One region of the Ochrobactrum vermis genome, then DNA from elsewhere that is predicted to be linked to it. Evidence: riboswitches for the same ligand, from Rfam matches in the RefSeq annotation. Region 1 holds a riboswitch; each other region holds the start of a gene.
The links. Region 1 has a riboswitch for cobalamin ahead of nrdH (glutaredoxin-like protein NrdH). Riboswitches for the same ligand answer to the same signal wherever they lie in the genome.
Positions count from the first base shown of each region.

Region 2: another riboswitch for cobalamin. It lies ahead of CQZ93_RS08335 (CbtB domain-containing protein); the one in region 1 lies ahead of nrdH (glutaredoxin-like protein NrdH).
Region 3: another riboswitch for cobalamin. It lies ahead of CQZ93_RS08545 (TonB-dependent receptor domain-containing protein); the one in region 1 lies ahead of nrdH (glutaredoxin-like protein NrdH).
Region 4: another riboswitch for cobalamin. It lies ahead of CQZ93_RS18445 (ABC transporter substrate-binding protein); the one in region 1 lies ahead of nrdH (glutaredoxin-like protein NrdH).

Region 1 is NZ_PCOC01000002.1:1,876,011-1,881,910, reverse strand. Features, by position in the region: gene CQZ93_RS23005 (iron-containing alcohol dehydrogenase) at 1-1,007, opposite strand, end outside; gene CQZ93_RS23000 (SDR family oxidoreductase) at 1,574-2,404, shown strand; cobalamin riboswitch at 2,477-2,691, shown strand; gene nrdH (glutaredoxin-like protein NrdH) at 2,956-3,177, shown strand; gene nrdI (class Ib ribonucleoside-diphosphate reductase assembly flavoprotein NrdI) at 3,191-3,598, shown strand; gene nrdE (class 1b ribonucleoside-diphosphate reductase subunit alpha) at 3,574-5,793, shown strand; gene nrdF (class 1b ribonucleoside-diphosphate reductase subunit beta) at 5,810-5,900, shown strand, end outside.
Region 2 is NZ_PCOC01000001.1:1,669,029-1,674,928, forward strand. Features, by position in the region: gene cobN (cobaltochelatase subunit CobN) at 1-302, opposite strand, end outside; gene cobW (cobalamin biosynthesis protein CobW) at 302-1,354, opposite strand; gene cobU (bifunctional adenosylcobinamide kinase/adenosylcobinamide-phosphate guanylyltransferase) at 1,359-1,880, opposite strand; gene CQZ93_RS08330 (CbtA family protein) at 1,886-2,599, opposite strand; gene CQZ93_RS08335 (CbtB domain-containing protein) at 2,684-2,872, opposite strand; cobalamin riboswitch at 2,924-3,158, opposite strand; gene CQZ93_RS08340 (cobyric acid synthase) at 3,220-4,671, opposite strand; gene CQZ93_RS08345 (isobutyryl-CoA dehydrogenase) at 4,853-5,900, shown strand, end outside.
Region 3 is NZ_PCOC01000001.1:1,717,691-1,723,590, reverse strand. Features, by position in the region: gene rbbA (ribosome-associated ATPase/putative transporter RbbA) at 1-691, shown strand, start outside; gene CQZ93_RS08550 (ABC transporter permease) at 693-1,805, shown strand; cobalamin riboswitch at 1,914-2,137, shown strand; gene CQZ93_RS08545 (TonB-dependent receptor domain-containing protein) at 2,294-4,171, shown strand; gene CQZ93_RS08540 (ABC transporter substrate-binding protein) at 4,185-5,024, shown strand; gene CQZ93_RS08535 (FecCD family ABC transporter permease) at 5,017-5,900, shown strand, end outside.
Region 4 is NZ_PCOC01000002.1:879,533-885,432, reverse strand. Features, by position in the region: gene CQZ93_RS18455 (ABC transporter ATP-binding protein) at 354-1,148, opposite strand; gene CQZ93_RS18450 (FecCD family ABC transporter permease) at 1,145-2,200, opposite strand; gene CQZ93_RS18445 (ABC transporter substrate-binding protein) at 2,197-3,225, opposite strand; cobalamin riboswitch at 3,494-3,727, opposite strand; gene CQZ93_RS18440 (Bug family tripartite tricarboxylate transporter substrate binding protein) at 3,948-4,898, shown strand; gene CQZ93_RS18435 (tripartite tricarboxylate transporter TctB family protein) at 4,895-5,392, shown strand; gene CQZ93_RS18430 (tripartite tricarboxylate transporter permease) at 5,511-5,900, shown strand, end outside.

The DNA.
Region 1 (5,900 bases):
ATCAACGCTTCCATATAGGTGACGAAGGCTGCCGAGCGTTCTTCCGTTGTGCCTTCGGATTTCTCCAGCAGCAGATCGGCAAGCTCTGCATAAAGCTTGGCCGCGCCCGCCATGTTGTAACGCAGCACAGGTCCCAGCATCAGCGCATTGGAAAGGCCGTGCGGTACATGGTAGTGACCGCCAAGCGGATAAGCCAGCGCGTGAACAGCACCGACAGGCGAGTTGGAAAAAGCCTGACCGGCATAGTTGGCGCCGAGCAGCATGGCCTCGCGGGCATGACGGTCATTGCCGTTTTCGCAGGCCGCAATCAGATTGGCGGAAAGAAGTTTCAGGGCCTCGCGGGCAAACGCGTCGGACAGCGGGTTCTTCTTGATCCGGCTCGTATAGGCCTCAATCGCATGGACCATGGCGTCGATACCGGTCGCGGCCGTATGAAGTGCAGGCAGGCCGCAGGTCAGTTCCGCATCGAGGATAACGAAATCGGCGTAGAGCTGACGGGCAACGACACCCATCTTCGTGGTCTCACCGGTGGTCAGAATGGTGATGTTGGTGACTTCCGACCCGGTTCCAGCCGTAGTCGGGATCTGGATCAGCGGCAGGCGGCTACCCTGTACTTTGCCGATACCGTAAAGTTCCGAGAGTTCCTGTTCGGAGACAAGCAGTACGGCTGCAAGCTTGGCGATATCCATGGAGGAGCCGCCGCCCAGACCGAGCACGATATCGCAACCGGCGGCCTTTGCCTGTTCGACGCAGGAAAACAGCACGGATTCCGGTGGGTCGGCCACCACATCATCGAAAACGCTGATGCCGAAGCCTGCTTTTTCCAGCGAGGCCAGTGCATGGTCGAGGACACCGGCCTTGTGCAGCCCCTTGTCCGTCACAATCAGAATCTTGCGTTCGGAAAACCGTTCGCCGAGGATTTCGCCGAGGCGCTTTGCAGCGCTCCATTCGACGAGCATCGAGCCGACGGTATCGAACGAAAATGGCTTGATCTCTGTTGTCATCATTCCACCCTTATCACTTTTACCAGCGCCGAGGTGTCTGAATTCCTCACCGGCACACAACGCTGGGGCTTATTCCGGAAACGCTTCTGTCTTGGGAAGGAAACGTGTCCGTAATTTTCCGATGCAGCCGATGCATCGGCAGTTCCGAATGGAAAGCCTTGGGAGAAGCTTTCATTTGTTCAATATACTGAACAATGTTCAAAACTGAACGATCGATACAGGATAAGGCGCTGAACTGTCAATTTCTCCCTTCGGCTAAGATGCTGAATTCAACCCTTGAAAGCCGACTGGCGAGGTGCGCCAGAACATAAGTGGTTGAAAATGTTTACCAGTTATTGGGCGGGCGCCACACGACTTTGTGAATAGTTCATTCAAAATAACTTGCCGCGTCGCGTCTGATGGCAGTGCCTCATGGGGGAGGCGCGTCCCTCGCACCAGCAATAACACGTATCGCGGATCGACGGTCTGGGCATCGCCACCATTCTATCGCGCAGATTTTAAACTGCTGGACGCGCGGATTGTCCCGCCTGTACCCTGCTTGCCTTATCGATAGGCAGGGAGGGCCTGGCATGGACGTGACGATCATAACAGGAGCATCGGACGGTATAGGTGCTGAAGCCGCACGGCAAATCGCCCGGCGCGACCGTGCCAACGCTGCTCTTGTGCTCGCGGCACGCAATGTCGAAAAGCTGGAAAATCTGGCCACAGAGTTACGGCAGTTGGGCAGTTCAGTTCTTGTGGTGCCGACCGATGTGAAAGATCGTTCCGCCTGCATCGGTCTAATCGAGAACGCGGCTTCCGCTTTCGGTCGCATCGATACGCTGATCGTGAATGCGGGTATGTCGGCACATGCTAATTTCGCCGAGATCAAACCGGATGATCTCAACTGGATGCATGAGCTGATGGAGTTAAACTATTGGGGCAGCATCTGGCCCATTCATGCAGCACTTCCCCATCTTGCCGCAAGCAAGGGGCGGATCGTGGCGGTGTCATCCGTCGCTGGCCTGATCGGCGTTCCGGGGCGTACCGCCTATAGCGGAACGAAGTTCGCTCTATCCGGCTTCTGTGAAGCACTTCGCTCCGAACTGGAACCGAGCGGCATATCCGTCACAATCGTCTATCCAGGTGTCGTCAAGACCGATATTCGCAAGGTGGGCTACAGTGCGAGCGGCGGCGCGCTGGGAACAAGCGGCGTACGCGAAGATGGCATGATGCCAGTCGACGAAGCGGTGCGGCTGATGCTGGAAGGTGCCCACGCGCGCAAGCGTGAAGTGCTGATGACCCGCCAGATGCGATTCGGACGCTGGCTTAAACTCATCGCTCCTGCGATGGTCGACCGCATGGCCCTGAAGGCCATCAAGCCGGAATTCAGGCCGAAGCCAATCAGACCTGCAAATTAAGGCTGCGATAGTCCCAGCTATGATGTTGCACGTTGATTCAATCTACCTGTTGACGAGTTTTTAACTTCGACTACTATATATAGTGTTCTAGGTTCTTTCGATTCGTTGAGTCGAAAGCTAAGACGGGAATCCGGTGCGTTTCATCCATGACGGATGCGGCAATGCCGGAGCTGCCCCCGCAACTGTAAGCGGAGAGTTCTGTTCATCATGTCACTGGCTTCGGCTGGGAAGGCGGACAGAAACGTTGATCCGTGAGCCAGGAGACCTGCCTTGAACGAGTACGTCCACGGGCGGGGTGTCCGGTTGGCGCGCAATCTTGTGTGGCAAGCTATTGCCTTGCCGATTGCTGCCCCGAACTTCCCGCTCATAGCTTCGGGGTGAAGTCCATGTCCAGTCTATTCAGTTCCGGTTCCGGTCCTCCCTACGAGGCATAGTTTGTTGCGGTCAGGCTACCCATCTTGGCGGCTGACCGATTTCCTATCTTGTGCTTTTTGACGCGCATCCTGCGATGCGCGAACGGATCTTTGCGTCTCCCAACCAGTGAGGAAGAAATGAACGTCACCGTTTACAGCAAGCCTGCCTGTGTCCAGTGCACCGCGACCACGCGTGCCCTCGATCGCCAGGGTATCGAGTATGAAGTTATCGATATCTCCGCCAATGCCGGCGCTTTCGATCTCGTTCAAGGGATGGGCTATCGTCAGGTGCCGGTGGTTGTCGCCGGGGAATCCCATTGGGCGGGGTTCCGACCCGATATGATCAGCGCTCTCGCCTGAAGGCAGCGGCGTCATGAGCCTGATCGTCTATTTCTCCAGCCGGTCGGAGAATACGCACCGGTTTGTTGAACGGCTCGCAATGCGGTCGAACCGCATCCCGACGGACGGCTCGGGGGGATTGCAGGTGCGCGAGCCATTCGTGCTCGTCACCCCGACTTATGGCGGCGGCGGTTCCAAGGGCGCTGTTCCCAAGCCGGTGATCCGCTTCCTCAACGACGAGAGCAATCGCTCCTTTATCCGCGGCGTAATTGCCGCGGGGAACAGCAATTTCGGCGAAGCCTTCTGTATCGCCGGCAACATTATCTCCGCCAAATGTCAGGTTCCCTTTCTCTACCGCTTCGAGCTTTTGGGAACTGATGAAGACATCGGCAATGTCAAAAACGGGATGGAACGATTTTGGACACGGCAGACACGACCCTGATCCGGGACCGCGAAGCACGACCGGTGGCACAGGATGCGCCACAAGCGGCAACTTCCAACACAAGCAAACCGTCAAAATCCTCTGATGGGCTGGATTATCACGCGCTCAACGCAATGCTGAACCTCTATGATGACGAGGGCAAAATCCAGCTTGAGCGGGACCGGCAGGCCGCGCGCCAGTATTTCCTCCAGCACGTGAACCAGAACACTGTCTTTTTCCATAACCTGCGGGAAAAGCTCGATTATCTGGTGATGGAGGGGTATTACGAACAGGAGGTGCTGGATCAATATTCCTTCAACTTTGTGCGTGACCTTTTCGACGAAGCCTATGCGAAGAAATTTCGTTTTCCGACATTTCTGGGCGCGTTCAAATATTACACCAGCTACACGCTGAAAACCTTCGATGGAAAGCGCTATCTCGAACGCTATGAAGACCGTGTCTGCATGGTGGCGCTGGCGCTTGCGCGCGGCAGCGAACAGCTTGCGCGCGATCTCGTCGATGAGATTATTTCGGGCCGCTATCAGCCTGCGACGCCGACCTTTCTCAATGCGGGCAAGAAGCAGCGCGGTGAACTCGTTTCCTGCTTTCTGCTGCGGGTCGAGGACAACATGGAGTCCATCGGGCGCTCCATCAATTCGGCCTTGCAATTGTCGAAGCGTGGCGGCGGCGTGGCACTGAGCCTCACCAATATCCGCGAGGCGGGCGCACCCATCAAGCAGATTCAGAACCAGTCATCCGGTATCATTCCGGTGATGAAACTTCTGGAGGATTCCTTTTCCTACGCCAATCAACTTGGAGCACGGCAGGGCGCTGGCGCCGTCTATCTGAACGCACATCACCCGGATATCATGCGATTTCTCGATACGAAACGCGAAAATGCAGACGAGAAAATCCGCATCAAGACGTTGTCTCTCGGTGTGGTCATACCGGACATTACCTTCGAGCTGGCGAAGAACAACGAGGATATGTATCTCTTCTCGCCCTATGATGTTGAACGGGTTTACGGCGTGCCTCTCACAGAGATTTCGGTCACCGAAAAATATCGCGAAATGGTCAACGATGCGCGGATTACTAAGAAAAAGATCAGCGCGCGCGAGTTCTTTCAGGTGCTGGCCGAAATCCAGTTCGAATCCGGCTACCCCTACATCATGTTTGAGGACACGGTGAACCGCGCCAATCCGATCGACGGACGCATCACAATGAGCAACCTTTGTTCGGAAATCCTCCAGGTGAGCGAGGCGAGCATCTTCGGTGAGGACCTGACCTATGATCATCTAGGCAAGGATATTTCGTGCAATCTGGGTTCGCTCAATATTGCGGCAGCGATGGACTCACCTGATTTCGGCAAGACCATCGCGGCTTCCATTCGCGCCCTTACCGCCGTTTCCGACATGAGCCACATCGGTTCCGTGCCATCGGTCGCCCGAGGCAATGATGAAAGCCATGCCATCGGCCTCGGCCAGATGAACCTGCATGGGTATCTTGCCCGCGAGCGGATTTACTATGGTTCGGACGAAGGTGTCGATTTCACGAACATCTACTTCTACACAGTGACCTATCATGCGGTCCGCGCATCGAACCGGATCGCGGTGGAGATGGGAAAATCCTTCAAAGGTTTCGAGAAATCCAAATATGCATCAGGGGAATATTTCGACAAATACACCGATCAGATCTGGGAGCCGGCGACCGAAAAGGTTCGCGAAATCTTCGAAAAGGCAGGCATTGCGGTCCCGACACAGGACGACTGGCGCGACCTGAAAAATGCGGTGATGGAGGGTGGTCTTTATAACCAGAACCTTCAGGCCGTACCGCCGACCGGATCGATCTCCTACATCAACCATTCGACGTCATCGATTCATCCAATCGTGTCGAAGATTGAAATCCGCAAGGAGGGCAAGATCGGTCGCGTCTACTATCCGGCTGCCTTCATGACCAATGATAATCTGGAATATTATCAGGACGCCTACGAGATCGGCCCGGAGAAGATCATCGATACCTATGCAGCGGCGACGCAGCACGTCGATCAGGGCCTGTCACTGACATTGTTCTTCCGCGACACCGCAACGACGCGCGATATCAACCGCGCGCAGATCTACGCGTGGAAGAAGGGCATCAAGACCATCTACTACATCCGCCTGCGCCAGATGGCGCTTTCCGGCACGGAAGTGCAGGGCTGCGTATCCTGCGCCCTCTGACCACTGGTGATGACGAATGAACATTCAAGTGAAAACCAAGACCCCGAAGCCTGCCGCCGTGTGTGCGATCAACTGGAACCGGATCGAAGACGAAAAGGACCTTGAGG
Region 2 (5,900 bases), on a different contig from region 1:
GCATGCAGCGCTTCCAGCCCGTAAGGCCAGTATGTCTCACCGCCAATGATACGCACCACGATAAGCCTGGCATATCTGGCAGTGCGCTCAACATAGGCGTCCACCGACATGGGATGGGTAAGGCTCAGGAAATTGGCCAACCGTAGACCCGGCAGGTCTGGCGCAAGCTTATGCGCCTGCGCCACACTGGCCAGTTCGGTATCAGCGGCGGAAAGGAACAATATCTCTCCCGGCGTCTGGCCGAGATCGACGGCCTCGTTGCCGTCACTGATTGTTCCTTTCTGGGCGAGTAGAAGATGCATTACACAACTGCGTCTTTCACGGCCTTGGTGATCGCGTCTTCATCGATCTCATGCAGACCGATAACAACAAGACGCGTCGAGCGCGTTTCATCCTTGTTCCACGGGCGGTCGAAATAATGCTCGATACGTGGGCCGACAGCCTGCACCACCAGACGCATCGGCTTACCCGGCACATCGACAAAGCCCTTAAGACGCAGAACATCATGGTCAGCGATAACGGTCTTCAGCTTTTCGGCAAAGGCTTTCGGGTCCGAAACGGAGCCGGCTTCGACGACAAAGCTCTCGAACTCATCGTGATCATGCTCGTGCCCATCGGCATGATGGATTTCATGGTGAGACTTGCGATTGGCAATGTCATCTTCGGTACCGACACCGAGACCAAGCAGAACATCGGCTCCGAGCTTGCCAAAGCTTGCAGGCACCATATTGACGCGGCGCGAGGAGCGCTCCGCAACATCGGCCTTCACGCCGTCAAGGCTCGTAGCGTCGATCAGATCGGCCTTGTTGAGAACAATAAGGTCGGCTGCGTGAATCTGATCCTCAAAAAGTTCTTCCAAGGGGCTTTCATGATCAAGAGATTCGTCCGCTGCCCGCTGCGCATCAACCTTGTCGTGATCATCGGCAAAACGCCCCTCAGCAACGGCGGCGGCATCGATAACCGTGACCACCCCGTCGACGGTTACCTGCGTCTTGATTTCCGGCCAATTGAATGCCGCGACCAGCGGCTGTGGCAGGGCAAGACCGGAGGTTTCGATCACGATATGATCGGGACGATCAGCCCGATCCAGAAGCTTGGTCATGGTCGGGATGAAATCATCGGCAACGGTGCAGCAGATGCAGCCGTTGTTGAGTTCAATCACATCTTCCTCGCGGCAAGCCTCAATGCCACAACCTTTCAGAATACCGCCATCAACACCGAGATCACCGAACTCATTGATGATCAACGCAATGCGTTTTCCATTGGCGTTTTCCAGCAGGTTGCGGATCAACGTCGTTTTGCCCGATCCTAGAAAACCCGTGATGACGGTTGCGGGAATTTTCTGTCCCTGCATCGATTTATCCCTTCATCTTGAGCGGCAATCCCGCCGCCATGAAATAAACTTCATCCGCAACCGCAGCCACTGCCTGATGCAGAAAGCCCGCGTGATCGCGAAATTCCCGTGCCATGCGATTCTCTGGCACGATCCCAAGCCCAACTTCGTTCGAAACAAAAACCACAGGTCCGGCAAGTTCCGGCAATATGGCGACAAGATTTGCGGTCTCGGTCGTTACATCTCGTTCGGCCATCATCAGATTGGTCAGCCACAAGGTCAGGCAATCGACCAGAACGAACCGATCCTCGGCAGTGTGCAATCTGAGTACACTGACCAGATCAAGCGGCTCCTCCACCGTCCGCCATTCGGAACCACGTCGGTCGCGGTGAATGGCAATACGGCTTTCCATTTCCTTGTCGAAGGCGCGTCCGGTTGCCAGATAAAGCGGCTGAAGCCTCGAGGACTCAACTATTTTCTCTGCATAGGACGACTTGCCCGAGCGGGCTCCGCCAAGAACCAGAACCGATTTTCCCGGCAAAGCCATTTTCATCAGCCCTTGATCTCGGATGATGCGTAGTGCTGGATGAACCAGCCAAGTGCGAGACCGATCACCGCCCACATGAACAGGTTCGTCGCCAGCGAAGCAACTGCATATTGCGAGGCAAGAAGTGATGGAATCGGCGACGAAATATCTTCCGGATGCGGAGCACCATAGAGATGCGGCGCCATAATCAACACCAGCCCGAGGATCTTTGCCCAAATCTCTTGCCGCAACACGATGAGATAGAGGCCCAAACCGCTCAGCACCACGGTAGCAATCCACCATAGCTGACGTTCGGCCAGATCAGCCGCAGGCATTGCCGGCAGTTCCGGCGACAGGCCGAGCGCTGGCAGAAACGCGACCGCAAAGAAGCCCGCAACACCCCAATAAGCACCATTCTGCACCGTGATACGGCGACCGAGAAGCAAGGCCACACCACCCAGCAAGAGGGCAAAACCGGCTCCTGCAACAAGATTGGCAAGAATGGTATTGCCCAACCGCCCAAATGGCAGTTCGGCCCCTTCTTCTTCCGCATCTGCGGCAGCGGCACCATGATCGTGTGGTGCGGCTTCCGCCTCACCATGGCTGTGGCCACCGCCAGCCTCTTCGTAGGTTTCGGCCTGCAAGATCAAAGGCACAGTCTTCAAATACATGGCGGGAGTGACCAGCAACCCGGCCAGAAGACCGGCGGCAAGTGTCGCCAACAAATAACGGATCAACATTTCTGTCCCTCAATAGCAATTTCGCGCCGATGGCGTCCACCATCGAGCCTTGCTCAACTTCAATTCCGAAAGACGGCCGTCTGCTCAGTGGCAGGGAAAACCATAGGAATGACGCGTATCATGTGCCGAATCGTGCAGCGCATCGGAATGGGCAAGCCCCACGCCATAAATCAGGAACGCGCCAAGAAGCAGTGAAACGACGGCCGTGCCCAGACGGGCAGCAAGCGGCATTGCGAGTATGCTGGAAACAGAATTCTGAGTACGTGCAGCCATGACAACCTCCGTGCAGGCAGCAGGGAAAAACCTCCCATGGGGCTCGGGCTCAATGCCCTCACGCAACAGGCAGGTCTCCTGGCTCACGGGTCGTAAGGATTGAAGCTACCTTCCCAGAAGTTTCAAACTTCCAGTGGCCACCGGTTGCCCGGTTTGCCTCATCCCTCTCCGCTCTACAGTCGCGGGGTCGGCTGCGATAAAGACGCCCGGCATGGGTCCGTCCGTCGCATTCCCTTTTGGTATTACCGGGATTCGTCCCGGCAAAACCTGTTGCATGGGTCCAACACTAGGCTTTCGCCCCATCGGCGTCAATCGCAGCCGACACGTATCGAGCGTGGAACTGATTTTCACCTCAAGTTAAACAACGCATCAGTATCGAGACAAGCTTCCAGCTCCCCGGCGAGTTCATCCAGTGCGACCTCGACACCAGCGCGGTAGTTCACCGAGCTGGTGCGTACGCCAAGGCTCTCCAGAAATCTCCGGCGGAATTCGTCTGTGTTGAAAACACCATGAAGATAGGTTCCCATGATGCGCCCATCCGTAGATATCGCTCCGTCGTCGTGTTCAGCGATGCGTGCAAAGGGGCGTACCAGGTCCGGGCCAGTCGTACGCCCGATATGAATCTCATAGCCTTCCAACGGTGTATTATGGATAAGCGAGGTTGCCCGCACATTGCGGACCACTTTTTCAGGCTCCATCAGTGTTTTTATATCCAGAAGTCCAAGCCCATCGATATCACGCACGTTTCCCTCGATACCGGCAGGGTCGCTGATATGACGACCTAGCATCTGGAACCCGCCACAGATGCCCAGCACATGGCCACCCCTTCTTACGTGAGCAGCCAGTTCTCGATCCCAGCCATTGTCGCGAAATGCCAGCAAGTCAGCGATCGTTGATTTGGTTCCGGGCAGAACGACAAGACCTGCATCATCAGGAATGCTGGAACCCGGCGGCACCATCACCACCTCGACATCAGGTTCGGCCTTCAACGGATCCAGATCATCGAAATTGGCGATACGTGGCAACATCGGCACCGCAACCACGAGCGACTTCTTGTCCCCGCGCGCGGCCCGCTCAAGAACGACCGAATCCTCGGCAGGCAGTCGCGATACCGCTTTCAGCCACGGAACAACACCAAACGAGCGCCAGCCGGTAAATTGGGTAATGGCAGCTAGCCCTTCATCAAAAAGAGAAATATCACCCCGGAACTTATTAATGAGAAAACCACGAACCATGGCGCGGTCTTGCTTGGACAGAATGGTGTGGGTGCCGACAAGGGAAGCGATCACTCCACCCCTGTCTATGTCACCGACCAGAACGACCGGAACATTGGCCTGCGTGGCAAATCCCATATTGGCGATATCGCCAGCACGCAGATTGATTTCCGCCGGCGACCCCGCACCTTCCACCAGCACAAGGTCCACACCTTCGCTAACTTTGGCGAAAGATTCCATGACTGCCGCCATGAGCTGCGGTTTCAGTTCCTGATAATAACGCCCGCGCGCTTCGCCCCGTACTTGCCCCTGCACGACGACCTGGCTGCCCATGTCCGTCTGCGGCTTCAAGAGCACCGGGTTCATGTGGACGGAAGACGACACTCCGCAAGCCAGCGCCTGCAGCCACTGAGCCCGACCTATTTCCCCGCCATCGTCGCTAACCGCGGCATTGTTGGACATGTTCTGCGGCTTGAAAGGGCGAACATTGAGACCGCGATTACGTGCAGCACGGCATAATCCGGCAACAAGAACACTTTTGCCGACGTCCGAACCCGTTCCCTGAAACATGATTGCGCGTGTCATGGACTGCTGCGTAGCTTAAACTGAACTCGCTGGCAACGGCACCTCACCCAGCCACCGTCTATGCAAAATTGCGCATCAGTTTATTACAAATGTGAGCAACATTATTCCAATGGAGCGTTGGCAGTCTCACAGGGTTATGATCTAGTCCGGTGACGAAGTGCAGTACTACGGGGAGGAAACCATGGATGCTGCCGGCCAGAACCAGTTCGAACTGAACGAAGATCAGCTTGCTATTCAGGATATGGCGCGAGCCTTCGCCAGCGACCGTGTCGCCCCGCAGGCTTTGCAATGGGATCGTGACAAGCACTTCCCGATTGACGTCCTGCGCGAGACCGGACCACTCGGCATGGGTGGCATCTATGTGCGTGAAGATGTCGGCGGATCGGCGTTGAACCGGCTGGATGCGGTACTCATTTTTGAAGCTCTGGCAACTGCATGCCCTTCATTTTCGGCTTTCGTTTCCATTCACAACATGGCCGCATGGATGATCGATACATACGGCAATGAGGAGCAACGTCAGCGCCTTCTGCCAAAACTCGCATCTATGGAATCGCTTGCCAGCTATTGTCTGACCGAACCTGGATCCGGCTCGGATGCAGCGGCACTCAGGACGCGCGCCACACGCGATGGCGACCACTATGTCCTCAACGGTTCCAAACAGTTCATTTCCGGTGCAGGCGCTACAGATATCTATGTGACCATGGTGCGTACCGGTGAGGACGGCCCCAATGGGATTTCCACCATCGTTGTGCCAAAAGATGCACCCGGCCTTTCCTTTGGCGCCAATGAATTCAAGATGGGCTGGAACGCGCAACCGACGAGAACCGTCAATTTCGACAATTGCCGCGTTCCGGTTGAAAACCTTCTCGGCGAGGAAGGAACAGGCTTTCGTATAGCGATGGCAGGTCTTGATGGCGGCCGCCTCAATATTGCCGCCTGCTCGCTTGGCGGCGCGCAATCGGCACTCGACAAGTCGCTGGAATATTGCAGCCAGCGCAAGGCCTTCGGCCAGACAATTGATCGTTTTCAGGTATTGCAGTTCCGCCTCGCCGACATGGAAACGGAACTCTCGGCATCGCGTCTTCTGCTTTATACCGCTGCCAGCAAGCTGGATCGTAAGACCCACGATGCTGGTAAATGGTCGGCCATGGCCAAACGCTTCGTCACCGATACAGGTTTCGACGTGGCGAATGAAGCACTGCAGCTCTTTGGCGGCTATGGCTATCTGC
Region 3 (5,900 bases), on a different contig from region 1:
GACGCAGAAAGCCCGCGAGCTTTATGGCAGTGCGGCGAATGTCGGCAGTTTCAATCTGGAGATACGCTACCGCTATAACCCCGACGTGCAAAGCCTTGTGGCTATGGTGCCGGCTGTCATTCCGTTGCTGCTGCTCATGATTCCCGCAATGCTGGCGGTGCTGAGCGTGGTTCGCGAAAAGGAGCTGGGATCGATCATCAATTTTTACGTGACGCCGGTGACGAAATTCGAGTTTCTGTTCGGCAAGCAATTGCCCTATATCGGGCTGGCATTTCTTAATTTCCTGATGCTGACAGCCTTTGCGGTGTTTATTTTCCGGGTGCCGTTTACGGGAAGCTTTCCTACTTATGCGCTGGCGGCGCTGCTCTATGTGACGATCGCGACCGGCATGGGACTGGTTCTGTCCACTTTCATGAACAGCCAGATCGCAGCAATCTTCGGAACGGCACTTCTAACGCTCATTCCGGCTGTACAGTACTCCGGTATCATTGACCCTGTGTCGTCGCTGCAAGGGGCGGGCGCCTTTATAGGCAAAATCTATCCCGCCACCTATTTTGTGACGATCTCGCGTGGAGTTTTTTCCAAGGCGCTGGGGTTTGCCGATCTTGCAAGTTCGTTTTTACCCTTGCTGATCGCGGTGCCGGTGCTCATGGCGCTTGCGATTGCTCTTCTCAAGAAACAGGCGAGCTAAGATGCGGATATCCAACATATTCCAGCTTGGCGTGAAGGAATTGCGCGGTCTCGCGCGTGATCCGATGCTGCTGATCCTGATCGTTTATGCCTTTACGCTTGCGATCTATACGGCATCAAAGGCAATGCCTGAAACTCTCAACAATGCGGCAATAGCGATTGTCGACGAAGATCAATCGCCGGTTTCCAGCCGGATAACGACGGCATTCTATCCGCCATATTTCGTGCCTCCGAAGCTGATTTCGTCCTACGAAATGGATGCCCGGATGGATGAAGGGCTCGATACGTTTGCGTTGAACATACCGCCGAATTTCCAGCGTGATCTTCTGGCAGGCCGTTCGCCGACAATCCAGCTCAATGTTGATGCAACCCGGATGAGCCAGGCCTTTACCGGGGGCGGTTATGTGCAGTCGATTGTGTCGAGTGAGGTGAGCGAATTTCTCAATCGCTATCGCGGTAGCGCACAAGCGCCTGTCGAACTCAATCTCAGAGCGAGATTCAATCAGGATCTGAACAAGGGCTGGTTCGGTGCAATCAATAACGTGATTTCATCGGTTACGATGCTGTCGATCATCCTGACAGGTGCAGCCCTCATTCGAGAACGCGAACATGGAACCATAGAACATCTGCTGGTGATGCCGGTAACGCCGGTTGAAATCATGGTCAGCAAGATATGGTCCATGGGGCTCGTCGTGCTGGTTGCTTCGGCTTTTGCGCTGGTCTTCGTGGTGCAAGGGCTACTTGCCGTACCGATCTATGGGTCGGTATCGCTGTTTCTGGTTGGTGCAGCACTCCAGCTTTTTGCAACGACTAGCCTTGGTATCTTTCTGGCAACGGCGGCTGGTTCCATGCCGCAGTTCGGAATGCTGCTGATGCTGGTGCTTCTGCCGTTGCAGGTGCTTTCAGGTGGAACAACGCCCCGTGAAAGCATGCCCGAGATCATCCAGACAATCATGCTGGCCGCACCGAATACGCATTTCGTCATATTGGCGCAATCTATCCTGTTTCGCGGAGCAGGGCTGGGCGTCGTCTGGCCGCAATTTATGGCACTGATCGTCATTGGTTCTGTGCTGTTCTATTTCGCGCTGCAGCGTTTCCGTGCATTTCTGCGATAGGAAAAACCTTTGAAATCATGAGGCTGAATCCATTCCTTGCGAATGTGATTCAGTTTTCTCTGCGGGATAGCGCTTTAGTAGAGTTGCGAATCCTTAACCATGTTGCTATCGCATTCATCAGGAAACGGTTCCGCTGTTCAGGCGGATGAAAAGGGAACACGGTGAAGCCATTCCGGCTGATGCCGCGACTGCCCCCGCAACTGTAACCGGAGAGCGATCTTCCATAACCGTGCGAGCGGTGAAAGCCACTGAGAGCATTCGATGCACTCGGGAAGGCGGAGGGAAAGCGATGACCCGGAAGTCAGGAGACCTGCCGTATCCGGTCACCTATGCATGGACACGGGGTGTGTTCAGGCGCGGCTGCCCGTGGCGGTGACATTGTTGCAATGTTGCCGTCGGGAAGAAGGGCGTTTAACGCCGCCATTGCTTCAACCTGCGGTGAGAGGAAATGCCGTTTATCGGTCTCCGGTTCGGCGGGTTGAGGGAAAATGCACCTTTTAAAATCATCGGTTCTGCTCGTATCGGCCAGCGTTCTTGCGCTGCCGTCCACGACGGTTGCTCAAAGTCTGCCAGATGGCGATGGCAGCGTGGTCCTTGATACAATCGTGGTCACGCCATTGCGTCGCGCATCTTCGCTGCAGCGCTCGACCTCGTCGGTGACTGTCATCGATTCAGCGGACATCGAGCGGTCGGCTGCTTCCGATCTGCAGTCGCTGCTGAAGTCCTATAGCGGTATTTCCATAAAGGCGAATGGTGGGCAGGGTTCTTCCGCCGGAATTTTTATTCGTGGAATGTCTTCTGATCAAACAGTCGTTCTGGTCAATGGCGTGCGTACGGCGTCGGCAACGAATGGCTCGACCGCGCTTTCCAATATTCCTCTAACCTCTATCGAGCGCATTGAAATCGCCAAGGGGGCTCATTCTGCACAATATGGGGCTGATGCCATGGGCGGGGTGGTCAACATCATTACGAAACAGGGCGGAGCCTGTGGTGAGCGTTCCTGGTGCGGCAGTCTCTCTACTGGCGTCAGCCATCCTTGGGGAGGATATGCTTCGGGGTCCATTCAGGGACGCAGCAACGCCGGTGTCGACTATGCTTTTGGCGCAGCTATAACCGGTACGCAAGGGTATGATTTCACTACGCCTGAAGCCTATGGGCATGAACCGGATCGCGACGGGTTTTTGCAGGGCTCTTTCAACTTTGCCCTGTCGAAGGATTTCGACTGGGGTAAAATCTATGCGGACGGTCTCTTCAGCCGGGGGCGCAACCAGTATGACGCCAAAGCGCCGTCACCGGATCAGGCTGACAGCACAGCATTTACGGGCAAGATCGGAACGCGCGTCGATCATACGGCGGATAGGTCGTCCACGCTGGAGTTCAGCGCCGGCATCGACAGCAGCCGTAACTTCCGCAAGGGCGTGAGTAGATCCGATCGGTTTGAAACCAAGCGTTATGGTGTCTTTGCCTCGACCGAAAAGAGTTTCGATACGGGCAAGGTCAGTCACACCGTGACCGCTGGCGTGGAAGCCTATCGCGAGGAGATCAACACCACCGTTTCGTATGGTGAAAACAGCCGCGATCTGGCGGCCATATTCGGACAGTATTCGCTCGAATACGAGGCGCTGCGTTTCGATGGCGGGCTGCGTTATGACCACAATAGCCAATTTGGCGATGTCGCCACCTATAATCTTGGTGTGAGCTATGAAATCCTGCCCGATCTGGTGCTGCGGTCTTCTTACGCTACCGGTTTCCGCGCGCCTACGTTCAATGATCTCTACTATCCCTTGTCGGGAAATCCGGATCTGAAACCCGAGAAATCGGGCTCTTATGAACTGGGATTGAATTGGCGGATAAGTTCCGGCACCAGTCTGGATATGGCATTCTACGACACCCGGTTAAGGCAGGGTATTAGCTGGAGAGAGGACGAGCAAACACATCTGTGGTTGCCAGTAAACGTTGATCGAGCTCACATAACTGGGTTTGAAGCGACGCTTGATCACCGCTTCAACGAACAGTGGGGTGTCAAAGGTTTAGTGGACCTTAAACGGCCTATTGATGAAGCCACAGGAAACGATCTTCCCTATCGCGAACGTTTCAAGGCCGCAGCTGAGGTCAATTTCACACCAATTGAGAAGCTCGATCTTACCGCAAGATTGATCTATGGCGGTTCGCGCTATGCTGATGCTGCTAACAAAAAGAAACTTGGCGACTATGTGACGGCTGATTTCGTCGCGCTCTATTCCATCGACAAGCAATCGCAATTGAAGTTCTCTGTCGAGAACATCTTTGACAAGGATTATCAGACCAGCTCTGGCTATATTGCACCGGGACGCACCATCAATATCGGGTTGACCCGGAATTTCTGAGGCTGAACAGAGAATGAAAAGGGCATCCGTACAATGGATCACCAGCTTCTGCCTTGCGGTTGGGCTGGCCCTTTTTGTTCGAAATTCAGCAGACGCAGCGGAAATCCCCCAACGGGTCGTTTCCATCAATGTATGTACCGATCAGCTCGCATTGCTACTGGCAGACAAGGGGCAGTTGCAGTCGGTTTCCTATCTGTCGCTGGACCCGGAACTGTCCGTCATGGCTGCTAAAGCCCGTAAGGTTCCGGTCAACCATGTGCAGGCAGAGGAAGTTTTTCTGATGAAACCTGATCTTGTGCTGGCGGGAACATTCTCGTCGAGGGCAACGGTGGGGCTGTTGCGCAGACTGGGTGTCCGTGTGGAAGAGTTCGCACCCGCCCGTTCGTTCAACGATATAGAAGCCCATCTGCGGCGCATGGGTGAGTTGCTTGGAAGACAGGCGGAAGCGAACTGGGAAGTCGATCAAATGAAAGCTGCTTTGGCGGCAATTCGGCCTCCGTCCCGCCGCAAGACGGTCGCGCTTTATTTTGCCAACAGTTACACATCTGGCCGGGGAACGCTGGTCGATCAGGCTGTACGCCTTGCCGGACTTGATAATCTGGCCGATAGGGTGGGCGTCAGTGGTTCCGCTCCGTTACCCTTGGAAAAGCTGCTGCTCGAAAAGCCGGATATTCTGGTGCGCAGTTCAAGAGATCGTGCCCCCGCGCTGGCTTTCGAGAATTTTCAACATCCGGCGTTGCGGGCGCTTGAAAAACAGGCGAGGCCAGTGACGATAGCGGATAATCTGACGGTTTGCGGCGGTCCATTCAGCGTCGAAGCTGTGGCCGAACTTGCGGAGGCCGCGCGTGACTGAACGGAAGCGCTTCTATCTCCTGCTTGCCGGACTGGCTATGCTTGTGGCTTTGCTTTTCATTGTTTCGTTGCTGACTGGACCGGCTGCGATCAGTATGGCCGACAGCCTCAAGGCGCTTTTCGGCGATGAAAGCGAAATGATTGTACTGGTCATGCGCGAAATCCGTTTGCCTCGGGCATTGCTTGCGCTTCTCATCGGAGGTTCACTTGGATTGTCTGGTGCTGCTCTGCAGGGGTACCTGCGCAACCCGCTCGCCGAACCTGGTCTGCTGGGTGTAAGCGCATCCGCGTCATTCGGCGCTGTCATTGCTATCTATAGCGGTCTGTCGCTTCTGTTTCCTCTGGCTTTGCCGCTGCTCGCACTGGCAGGAGCCTTCGTGTCGGTTTTTCTCGTCAAGCTTCTCGCAGGGCGCAATGCCGGCACGCTCGCCGTCATACTGGCAGGTGTTGCGGTGACAAGTCTCGCTGGCGCATTTACGGCACTGGCGCTCAACCTGTCGCCCAACCCGTTTGCCGCAATGGAGATCGTCTTCTGGATGCTGGGATCATTGGCAGACAGATCGATGACGCATGTGGCTCTCTCTGCACCATTCATCCTGATTGGCTGGGCGATGCTTCTGGCACTCGGACGGTCTCTCGACAGTTTGACACTCGGCGCGGATGCCGCGGCCACTATGGGCGTTAATCTGGTTCGCGTGCAGCTTTTTGCTGTGCTTGGTACAGCGGCATGTGTGGGAGCCTCCACCGCCGTTGCGGGTGCAATCGGTTTCGTAGGGTTGGTGGTTCCTCACCTTCTGCGTCCGCTAGTCGGTGCGCGTCCATCACGATTGCTGGTTGCTAGTGGTTTCGGTGGAGCTGCCCTGTTGCTGGCCGCTGA
Region 4 (5,900 bases), 1.0 Mb from region 1:
GGCCCAAAACCGGAGCGACCCGCACATCAAGACTGTGAGTGACGGAACAAATCAAAAAATGATCTCTTCTGTCCTTCAGCCATGCACTCGATAAGTAAGACCGATGCCTCGCATACGGGTACATGTCCTGATGTGCAGAACCTATATAGTCCAATCGTCAACGCGATGGAAACAGATTGTCAACAAAACAGGTCAAACTACTGTGAGTAAAATCAATAAAAACTACACTATTTCATGATGTTATTCAAATAATCCGATATATTATATTAGCAATATCTATTTCACAATCCTATTTGTTTCCCGCCGATTAGAAGATCCGCATCAACCGTAACAATGACTTACAGACAGCCCGTTCAGGCAGAATGTCTATGTTCCAATGAACGGCGGCTCGGTGCGCGATAACGAATATGGCAGCCATCGATACCGTGATATTCGACGTCAACTTCTACGCCGAACACTTCGGCGATAAGCTCCGCCCGCAAGACATCACGTGGCGTACCGAGCGCAACGAGTTTGCCCTTATCCATCACAGCGATATGGTCGCAGAACATCGCGGCATGGTTCAGGTCATGCAAGGCAGCTACAACCGTGAGCTTCTGGCGGCTGACAAGATCGAGCAGCCCGATCTGGTGCCCGATATCGAGATGGTTGGTCGGTTCGTCCAGAAGCAGTATCTGCGGCTCCTGCGCCAAGGCCCGCGCTATATGTAGACGCTGACGCTCGCCTCCGGAGAGCGTGTGCCAATAGCGGTCGGCAAGATGGGCCATATCGACATTGACCAACGCCTGGCCAACGATTGCATCGTCATCTGCTGACCACGGCGACAGCGCACCGAGATAGGGCGTCCGCCCAAGCTCAACCGCCTGACGCGCGGTAATGCGCTCTGTCGTTCCTGCCTGTTGCTCAACCAGCGCCAGTTGCCGTGCAATCTCGCGACGGCTGAAACTGTCGATAGACGCCCCACACAAGCTGACTTCGCCAATACGACATCTGCGAACGCCCGAAAGTAGAGACAGTAAACTGGTTTTCCCCGATCCGTTCGGGCCGATGATACCCAGAAACTCACCCTTCGCCACTTTCAGTGAGACATTGCGCAAGATCTCGACATTGCCGGCCGACCAGCCGACATTGCGTGCTGAAAGGATCATGACGAAGCCCTCCTTTGTCCAAGCAACAGGGCGAAGGCTGGTGCGCCGAACAAAGCCGTGATGACACCAATCGGCAAAACCTGCCCCGGAATAATGATGCGTGACAGGATGTCGGCGACAATCATGAAGATTGCTCCGATCAGTGCTGCCGCAGGCAACAGCCTGCCATGACGGACCCCGACCAACATTCGCGCGGCATGGGGAATGACGAGCCCGATGAAACCAACGGATCCGACGATGGAAACCATGACTGCCGTCATCATGGCGCTGACACCGATCAGCACCGCATAGACGCGGCGCACCGGTATACCGAGCGAAGCGGCGGATTCCGTTCCGAAAGTAAACGCATCAAGCGCACGTGCATGCCACAGGCAGATGGCAAGACCGATCAGGCAGGCGGGCAGAGCGAGCGTCACATCCGGCCAGCGCACACCAGAAAGATTGCCCAGCAACCAGAACATGATGCCGCGTGCCTGCTCAGCATTTGCGGCCTTGGTGACGATGAACGAGGTCAACGCATTAAAGAGCTGTGAACCGGCAATCCCGGCGAGGATGATTGCGCTGCTGCCGCGTCCTGCCCGCAGCGCCAGCAGGGACACCAGGCAGAAAGCAACAATAGCCCCGATGAACGCACCGAGCGATAGCGTCAGCACACCGGCACCAATGCCAAGAATGGCGACACTGACGGCCCCGGTGGAAGCGCCAGCGGAAATGCCCAGAATGTAAGGATCAGCGAGCGAATTTCGAAGCAGCGACTGAAGGATGACGCCGGATATTGCGAGCGACGCGCCGCAGCATGCCGCGATGACTGCGCGGCTGAGGCGATAACTCCAGACAATTCCTTCATCGATGGGTTCGAGCGGATATCCGGCGTTCCACAATCGGTTAGCCACGGTTTTCGCAACCACGTCGAGCGGTATCGCAGTTTCGCCTATCGCGGCTCCAAGCCAAAGGGCAAAAAGCAGCAGGACAAGCGAGAAAATGAGGAAGAACACGCCGGAGCGTGCCCTTCCCTTGTGTTTGAAGCCCGGTATCGCTGCCCGCGCCGTCACTTGTTCAGATCCGAGGCAGCTATGTCGGCGGCAAGCGTTTCGATGCCTTCGATCACGCGAAGCGAAGTGCTCATCGATTGCGCGTCCATGTCGAAGACATGCTTGTCCTCGACCGCAGGCATCAGCTTCGTCACCGAGTCGTTGTCCAGAAACTGGTGCTTGACGGCAATGTCATCTGCCGGATAGCGGCGGCGATCAAGCTTTGCGGCGACGATCATCGAAGGGTTCGATTTGGCAACCGTTTCCCATCCGACCGTTGGCCATTCTTCTTCGCTGTCGATAACATTCCTGATGCCGAGTGCGGAAAGAATATAGGCTGGCGCACCAAATTTGCCTGCTACATAAGGATCGGCATCGACCTGCGTGCTGGAGAACCAGACAACAGCGGACAGCTTCCCGTCAGCAGACCCAACCTTCTCACGTGCAGCCACTTCACGCGCCTTCAGGTCGGCGACGAGTTTCTCGCCGCGATCCTGCACATTGAAGATTTCCGCCAATTCGGTGATTTCCCGATAGACGATATCCATCTTGAACGCCGCGGTGCGAATACCGTCACCGCCGCCGGAATTGTCCTTGCCGACACAATCGGATGGCGACGTATAGGCCGGGATGCCGAGTTCCTCGAACTGTTCCGGTTTGGCGACAATACCTGTCGGGCCGATATGCCACTGGAAGTCCGCCGTCACAATATCGGGCTTTTGCGCCAAGACGCTTTCGAAGCTCGGATCGTTATCCGCGAGCCGCTTCACCTTGGCATTCACCTCCTCAAAGCCTTTGAGAACAGGGCCAAACCACACGGCCGTCCCGACAACCTTGTCGCCGAGACCAAGGCTGTAAAGGATTTCGGTACTGCTCTGGCCGACGGCAACAGCGCGACTGGGCGCTTGCTTGAACGTGACTTCGCGACCGCAATTCTTCAGCGTCAGCGGATATTGTGTTTCCGCTGCGTGTGCGGCGAGACCGCCTGCGATAAATGCAGCCGCACAGATGGCAGAACGAAACGGCATTTTGCCGAAAGCTTTCATGAAAATCCCCGAAATGATGAGCATTTCCAGCAAAAGTGGGAACCGGTTTTGCGTTCGGAAATGCGTGAGAAAAAACGGATGGAGCGGTCAAGTTGAACCGCTCATACGCGAAAGGAATCCTGTCAGACGGCAGATAAAATCCGGCACAGAAAGCGGGCAGGCATATCCGGGGACATCTCGAAATCATGCGATAACGATGGGAGAATGCGTCCTGCGACGCGGAAATCTGTCATAACCGGCTCCTGCTCCGGGCATCCCCGCCCGTGACAATGGACAACACTAGACGGCAGGTCTCCTGGCTCACGAATATCTGCTGTTCATCTGCCTTCCCGCGCTTCTCCGGCACAGTGGCATGACGCTTTGAACGTCACGAGGATGAACGGCAATCCGCTTACAGTTGCGGGGGCAGCCACGGTCTTGGCCCCTTTTCGGGTCGTCCTCACCGTGTTCCCTATTAATCCCCTTCGCTCTCGGTCGGGGAACCGTCGTTACACTATTACGTCGGCGCATCGTCGCCGTCAAGCGCATCTCGCCCGCTATTTCGGCATGTCATTTTCATGCGATTCGAAAGCCCCGTTACTTAAATTACGGCCAAACTATTGTCGCATGTGCTGGCCTATTGAATTTGTTTTCGCTAATCTCCATGTAGTTTGCTCCCGCTAGAGGAGCGGGACTTGGGGAGGTCCGCCGGAGGGCGGCATACATTCCATTTGGGAGGACATATGCGTAGATTTATTCTGGCCCTGACGTCGGTAGCGGCGTTGGCTATGGCAGGTTCTGCTTCAGCGGAAGACTACAAGGTGCTGGCACCCGCCGCTCCGGGCGGCGGCTGGGACCAGACGGCGCGCACGATGCAGAGCGCGCTTCAGGACGAGAAGATTTCCGGCAGCGTGCAGGTCATCAATGTTCCGGGCGCTGGCGGCACCATCGGCCTCGCGCAATTCGTGAATCAGAACAAGGGCGACCCGAGCCAGCTGATCGTCGGCGGCTATGTCATGGTCGGCGCTATCCTGACCAACAAATCGCCGGTCACGCTCGACGCTATCACACCGATCGCCCGCCTTACGGGCGAATATGAAGCCATCGTCGTGCCCGCTTCTTCTGACATCCAGAACCTTGGCGACCTTGCAGCGAAACTGAAAGCTGATCCGGGTTCCGTTTCGTGGGGCGGCGGCTCTGCCGGCGGCACCGATCATATTACTGCTGGCCTCTTTGCCAAGGCAGCAGGCGTCGACCCGACCAAGGTCAACTATATTGCCTTTTCCGGTGGTGGCGAAGCACTGGCTGCCATTCTCGGTAATCAGGTGACCGTCGGCATCTCCGGCTATGGCGAATTCGAAGCCCAGATCAAGGCGGGTACGCTGCGTATTATCGGCATTTCGAGCGACGAGCGCGTGGAAGGTATCGATGCACCGACCTTCAAGGAAGGTGGCGTGGACGTTTCGATCCAGAACTGGCGCATGGTGGGTGCGGCTCCGGGCATCACTGCCGAGCAGGAAGCGGCCATCAATGCCGATATCGAGAAAATGGTGAAGTCGGAATCCTGGCAGAAGGCGCTCAAGGATAAGGGCTGGGCAGACACTTATCTTGCCGGTCCGGCGTTCAAGGAGCAGCTTGCCAAAGACGTCGCTGCGACTGAAACCATTCTCAAGGAAATCGGCCTCGTCAAATGACAGGATCAGACCAGCAGGAAAAGCGCCGCCCGGAAGGGGCGGCGCCAGATTTCGCCGCTCTTGTCATCGCACTCGTCCTTGCAGCCGTCGCCATCGCCATTGCCTGGTCGACAACCTATGGCAACGACGTGACGAGCTACTCGCCGGTTGGCCCGAAAACCGTTCCCTATGTCGTTGCAGCCGGATTGTTCGGCCTTGCCGTCTGGACCGTGTTCGAAGCGCTTCGCGGCGACTTTCCCGAGCGTGAGCATCAGGAAATTGCTCCGATGGCGTGGATCATCGGCGGTCTGGCCATCCAGATGCTGACGATGAAAACCGTCGGCTTTTCCCTATCCACCGGCCTGCTTTTTGCAGCGACCGCGCGCGGCTTCGGCTACCGCAAATTCTGGATCAGCGTTCCCGTCGGCATCATCTTCGCCTTCGTGATCTGGTTCATCTTTGCGCGCGGCCTGCAGCTATCGCTGCCGTCCGGCTGGCTCGAACAATTCGTTTAGAGCATTCCCAGTTTTGACTGAAACATTGGAAATGCTCTAAGTTCTTGTTTTGTCGCATTATCCTACGCAAAACCGCTTCGCACTTTTGCTGGAAATGCTTTAAAGGCTAAGTGCCATCATGGATACTGTCGCACTTCTCGCCAACGGGCTTCTGGTTGCGCTTGAACCGTCAAACCTTCTTTATGCGCTGATCGGTGTCACGCTCGGCACAGCCGTCGGCGTGTTGCCGGGCATCGGCCCGGCGCTCACCGTCGCACTGCTCCTGCCCGTTACCTACAAACTGGACCCATCCGGCTCGCTCATCATGTTCGCGGGTATTTATTACGGAGGCATGTATGGCGGATCGACCACGTCGATCCTGCTGAATACGCCGGGCGAAAGCGCCTCCATCGTCACTGCGCTGGAGGGAAACAAAATGGCCCGGGCCGGGCGTGGCGGGCCGGCGCTTGCAACGGCGGCCATCGGCTCTTTCGTCGCCGGCCTGATCGCCACTCTGGCGCTGGCCTTC